Regions from separate parts of the Citrobacter sp. VF227 genome, predicted to be linked through region 2. Evidence: predicted binding sites of a transcription regulator. Region 2 holds the regulator's gene; the other holds the start of a gene.

Region 1 (3,154 bases), on a different contig from region 2:
GTTATCAGACTGGCGGGTAAACGGCAGACCGCAGACGCCACGTTCTTCATTACCGGACTGTAGATCGATAAGCATGCTGCCAGTCAGTTCGTTTTCTGGATCGTAAAACGCTCGCAGTCGTGCATCCAGCAGACCTTCTGGTACATCGTCGTTTTCAGTCAGCGGGAACCATTTTTCGTTCGGGTAATGCACGAACGGACCGTTGGCGATGGTTTCACCCAGCCAGAAATCCGCAAAGAAGTAGTTAGTCGACAGACGCTCAAAGTATTCCCCCAACGCGGAAGCCAGTGCCGCTTTTTTTGTCGCGCCTTTCCCGTTGGTAAAGCACAACGCGCATTCTTTGTCGCGAATATGTACAGACCAGACGTTAGGGACGGGATTCAACCACGAGGCTTCCTCAATTTGAAAACCAAGGTCGAGCAATTTTTGCTGGAAGCGAGCGATGGAGTCTTCCAGAGCGGCATCTTTGCCGGGGATAAATGTTTGCGTCATGAAAATCACTTTTGTCGTACGGAAAGCGCGCAATGATACGGGTTTTCAATGAACGGCGCTATCGTCGCCGGATTCCAGGCGTAAATAAAAGCATTAGCTATGCTTTCTTACAGCCAACCACGTTTAGAGCATATTAATGAAAGCATTCGATTTACACCGTATGGCGCTTGATAAAGTGCCGATGGATTTTCTGGGCGAAGTTGCTTTGCGCAGCCTCTATACCTTTATATTGGTTTTTCTGTTTTTAAAAATCACCGGACGTCGCGGCGTACGTCAGATGTCGCTTTTTGAAGTCCTGATCATCCTTACGCTGGGTTCCGCAGCGGGAGACGTGGCGTTTTATGATGATGTTCCAATGCTGCCGGTGCTAGTGGTCTTTATTACCCTTGCAGTGCTGTACCGGTTGGTAATGTGGTTGATGGCACACAGCGAAAAAATGGAGGATTTGCTGGAGGGGAAGCCCGTTGTGATCATTGAGGATGGTGAGCTGGCATGGTCAAAGCTCAATAGCGCCAATATGACGGAATTCGAGTTCTTTATGGAATTGCGTTTGAACGGCGTAGAGCAATTAGGACAGGTGAAACTGGCCATTCTGGAAACGAACGGGCAAATCAGCGTCTATTTCTATGCCAATGAAGATGTAAAGCCGGGACTCAGTATTCTGCCAAAACGCTGTACGCAACGCTTTAAGATAATGCCTGAAGCTGGGGACTATGCCTGCATACGTTGCAGTGAAGTGGTGCAAATGAATGCCGGCGATCATCAATTATGCCCGCGCTGTGCAAATCCAGAATGGTCGAAGGCCAGTCGGGCAAAACGGGTTACCTGACAGCGAAAATCTCGGTTTTTACCCGTCAATCCGATAGATTCTGTTGTGTGACCAACGACACATTTTTACCCTGGTCATTTTTACCCATTGCGGCGCGTGTCACTGAATGATAAAACCGATATCCACAGGAATAACTTATACCAATATCTGTCACCGGATTATCGTCAATGACAGGATGTTGATTGGACAACAACACAACGTGGTGAGGGGAAATGGCTCAGGTCTTCAATTTTAGTTCAGGTCCGGCAATGCTACCGGCAGAAGTACTTAAACTGGCTCAACAGGATCTTCGCGACTGGAACGGTCTTGGCACGTCGGTGATGGAAATTAGCCACCGTGGCAAAGAATTCATTCAAGTCGCAGAGGAAGCAGAGCAGGATTTTCGCGATCTTCTCAGTATCCCCTCCAACTATAAAGTGTTGTTCTGCCATGGCGGTGGCCGTGGGCAATTCGCGGGTATCCCGTTAAATATTCTGGGTGACAAAACCACGGCGGATTACGTGGATGCTGGGTATTGGGCCGCCAGTGCAATTAAAGAAGCGAAGAAGTACTGTACGCCAAACGTTATCGACGCCAAAGTCACCGTTGACGGACTGCGTGCCGTTAAGCCGATGAGTGAATGGCAGCTTTCTGACAATGCGGCGTACTTGCACTATTGCCCGAATGAAACCATCGATGGCATTGCGATCGATGAAACGCCGAATTTTGCCAGCGGCGTGGTGGTTACGGCGGATCTGTCCTCGACCATTCTTTCCGCACCGATTGACGTTAGCCGCTATGGCGTAATTTATGCCGGAGCGCAGAAAAACATTGGCCCGGCGGGGCTGACGATTGTCATCGTGCGTGAAGATTTGCTGGGTAAGGCCCATGTGTCTTGCCCGTCAATCCTCGATTATACCGTGCTGAATGACAACGACTCCATGTTTAATACGCCGCCAACTTTTGCCTGGTATCTGTCTGGCCTGGTCTTTAAATGGCTGAAAGAGCAGGGCGGTGTTAACGCGATGGATAAAATTAACCAGCAAAAAGCGGAACTGCTGTATGGCGTAATCGATAACAGCGATTTCTACCGTAATGACGTGGCGAAATCGAACCGTTCTCGCATGAACGTCCCGTTCCAGTTGGCTGATAGCACGCTGGATAAACTCTTCCTGGAAGAGTCTTTCGCTGCGGGCCTGCATGCGCTGAAAGGGCATCGTGTGGTCGGCGGTATGCGCGCGTCCATCTACAATGCAATGCCGCTGGAAGGTGTAAAAGCGCTGACCGATTTCATGGTCGATTTCGAGCGTCGCCGCGGTTAATCAGCTTTATTTTCATCCCCACAGCCAACCTGTGGGGTTTTTATGTCTGTTTTTGAGAGTCGAGTTTCATGGAATCCCTGACGTTACAACCCATTGCGCGGGTGGATGGCACCATCAATCTGCCTGGATCCAAAAGTGTTTCTAACCGCGCTTTGCTGCTGGCTGCATTAGCAAATGGCACCACTGTTCTGACCAACCTGTTGGACAGCGATGATGTCCGCCATATGCTTAATGCTCTGAATGCGTTAGGGATTATCTATACCCTTTCAGCCGATCGCACGCGTTGCGAGATAATCGGTAATGGCGGTGCGCTGCATGCAGAAGGTGCTGTGGAGCTGTTCCTTGGCAATGCCGGAACCGCAATGCGCCCGCTGGCCGCAGCGCTGTGCCTGGGCAACAATGACATCGTGCTGACGGGCGAACCGCGCATGAAAGAGCGCCCGATTGGTCATTTGGTTGATGCGCTACGCCAGGGCGGAGCCAACATTGAATACCTGGAGCAGGAAAACTATCCGCCTTTACGTCTGCGCGG
Region 2 (3,154 bases):
GTTTTTACGCAGCAGGCCGCTCTGCCACTGCGGCCATAGCCAGAGCATCCCGCCAAAGGCGATTAGGCAACCAGTGACCGTATCGATAAACCGCGGCACGATAAACTGTTCCCCGTTCAGTGTCAGCAACTGCAGGGTGTATACCGCGGTGACCGTAAAGCCGACGGTAGCCCAGCCGTAGTTTTTACGGATGGTCAGATAACTCACCAGGGTTATCAGCAGCATGCCTGCCAGCGTGTAACTCTCCTGAATATGAAAGTGCAGTGTGACGCCAGCGATCACCAGGCCAACGAGCGTCCCTACTGAACGGTGTAAAATACGTACCCGGGTCGCCCCGTAGCCATTTTGCGTGACGAACAGGATTGTCATCAAAATCCAATAGGGTTTTGGCAGGTGTAAGGCGCTGCCCATCAGGCTGGCAATGCTCAACATGACGCTGATGCGTCCGGCATTACGCAGCGCCGGGGATTTCAACGACAGATAGCTTTTCAGGGCAGGGATCAGCGGCAGCCGACGCTGCTTGTCAGCCATTAAATCCCGGGCATACAGTGGGCGCTGGGTGCGTAGCACGCGGGCAATACGGCTGAAGTGCCAGTAACAAAATTGTCCTACCGGATTGTCCGGATGTTGGTTGGCAATTTTCTCCAGCGTGCCAATTTGTTTATCCATTGAAAAACGTGTTGGCAAGCGGTGATACAAAATGTCATCGGCCAGAACGCGAAGGCGTTCGGCGACGGTGCGCGCGTTCCAGCGGATCACCTGTTCGGCGTGGCTACGTTCGACCAGCTTTTGCACCTCTTCCGGCTGGTGGAGGCTGACGGAAATATGTTCCTGTAAATCGAGCGCCTCCTGAAAGGCACGTAGCAGGCGCTTATAATCGTTGTTGCGATGTGCCGACAGCATATGCATTTGCTGATAGCACTGGGTAATCAAATCTACCGCTTTTTGTTGGCGCACAAGCAGGGGGGGTAGCGCTTTTTCCGGATCGGCATGCTGAGTCAGGAGGCTGTATTTGGCCTCACAGTAATCGGCTAATTCACGATACAACAAGCTGAGCGACTCACGCAGCGGCTGCTCACGCCACATCCAGAACCAGAACCAGTTGAACAGGCCGTACCACAATGTACCCAACGCGTAGATCAGCAGTGGCTCCCAGACGGGCATGTTCCCGGCCAGGCTGAGCGTGAAAATTGCCGCGATAAGCGAGGCAGGTAGTAGTCGTGCATGCAGAGGGCCTAATTCAGCGGTTACACCAAGAATCAGCGTCAGGCCAGTGAGGATCAGCGGCAGCGGTATAGTCTGTGCCAGCAGTATCTGCATGATCAGACTGCATCCGGCAAACAAAGACGCACCAATCACTAAGCGTTTGAAAAAGCGCTTATGCGGGGTATCAAGACCGGCAATATTGCAGCAGGCAGGGACGAGGGAGAAGAGGAGCCCCAGATGAAGCTGCCCGATGATCAGACCGACGGCCACAGGTAAACATAGCACCAGCGTCTGTCGTAGTGCGTAGTTGATCTCAGGGTGATATATCAGTCTTCGCCACATCGGTGCAAACAAAAGTGGCGCATTACGGGGTAACGCGCCACTTCGATGGGGTTAACGTGTGCCGTAGACGACGATGGTCTTACCGTGTGCGGAGATCAGATTCTGATCTTCCAGCATCTTCAGAATACGACCAACGGTCTCACGGGAACAGCCAACGATCTGGCCGATTTCCTGGCGGGTGATTTTAATCTGCATGCCGTCCGGGTGGGTCATCGCGTCAGGCTGTTTCGCCAGATTCAGCAGAGTCTGCGCGATACGACCGGTAACGTCGAGGAAGGCAAGGTTGCCAACTTTTTCAGACGTGACCTGCAGACGGCGAGCCATCTGAGAGGACAGGCGCATCAGAATATCTGGATTGACCTGGATTAATTGGCGAAATTTTTTGTACGAAATCTCAGCGACTTCACATGCAGTTTTAGCACGGACCCAGGCGCTGCGTTCCTGACCTTCTTCGAAGAGGCCTAATTCACCAATAAAATCGCCCTGATTCAGATAAGAAAGGATCATTTCTTTCCCTTCTTCATCTTTGATCAGCACTGCCACTGAGCCTTTAACGATGTAGTACAACGTTTCCGCTTTTTCACCCTGGTGAATCAGCGTGCTCTTCGATGGGTACTTATGAATATGGCAATGAGACAAGAACCATTCGAGAGTCGGGTCTGTTTGCGGTTTGCCAAGCACCATGCGCGGTTATCCTCTGTTATAAGCTGTCTCCAGAGCCAAAATATTACCTGCCTCTGGGTTTGCAAAAATGTGCTTCCCGCTACCTGGGAAGGGGGCTGTCAATACGTGCGACGGCCTGTAATGTGATGTCCTCTGCATACATGCAGTACGTCAATGTATTACTGTAGCATCCTGACTGTTTTAGCATAGCTTTCGCCGTGTGTCTCCTGGTGTCTCGCTTCAGCATGACGCAGGTCGCCTTCCGTTGCGAGATTTGTTGTGTGCGCGTAATCTGTCAGGAAAATTGATGCATCGGAGTAATAAAATATGCAAGCACGTGTTAAGTGGGTTGAAGGGTTAACCTTCCTCGGTGAGTCCGCCTCTGGCCACCAGATTTTGATGGACGGTAACTCCGGTGATAAAGCGCCGAGCCCGATGGAAATGGTCTTAATGGCTGCGGGCGGTTGCAGCGCAATTGATGTGGTGTCGATCCTGCAAAAGGGTCGTCAGGATGTGACCAACTGCGAAGTGAAGCTGACCTCCGAGCGTCGTGATGAAGCGCCACGCCTGTTTACCCACATCAACCTGCATTTCGTTGTAACGGGTAACGATCTGAAAGATGCGTCCGTCGCTCGCGCGGTCGATCTTTCGGCGGAAAAATATTGCTCCGTGGCGCTGATGCTGGAAAAGGCGGTGAACATTACCCACTCCTATGAAGTGGTTGCCGCTTCGTGATGTTATGCCTGATGGCGATATACTTATCAGGCCTACAGGATTTAAACGCGTAGGCCGGATAAGGCATTATCCGCCATCCGGCAAAAAAACACCTTACTCTATCTTTTTACCTTCCATCAGTCGCTGGACTAGCGGCAGCATAATCAATTCCATCGCCAGACCCATTTTCCCGCCCGGAACAACCAATGTATTGATATGAGAAATGAAT

What was found. The regulator CRP, encoded in region 2, controls carbon source genes, mostly activating them, when cyclic AMP is high. The targets are predictions, from matches to a motif close to ATGTGANNNNNNTCACAT.
Region 1: the regulator CRP is predicted to act here: its motif matches at 1,367-1,384, upstream of serC (3-phosphoserine/phosphohydroxythreonine transaminase).

Annotation. Positions count from the first base shown of each region.
Region 1 covers NZ_JBRFVF010000002.1:220,517-223,670, reverse strand. Annotated here, with positions in the region: gene ycaO (30S ribosomal protein S12 methylthiotransferase accessory factor YcaO) at 1-492, opposite strand, end outside; gene ACU8YC_RS08520 (DUF421 domain-containing protein) at 629-1,321, shown strand; gene serC (3-phosphoserine/phosphohydroxythreonine transaminase) at 1,534-2,622, shown strand; gene aroA (3-phosphoshikimate 1-carboxyvinyltransferase) at 2,691-3,154, shown strand, end outside.
Region 2 covers NZ_JBRFVF010000005.1:14,483-17,636, reverse strand. Annotated here, with positions in the region: gene ACU8YC_RS16410 (YccS/YhfK family putative transporter) at 1-1,548, opposite strand, end outside; gene crp (cAMP-activated global transcriptional regulator CRP) at 1,600-2,232, opposite strand; gene ACU8YC_RS16400 (OsmC family protein) at 2,539-2,946, shown strand; gene ACU8YC_RS16395 (phosphoribulokinase) at 3,040-3,154, opposite strand, start outside.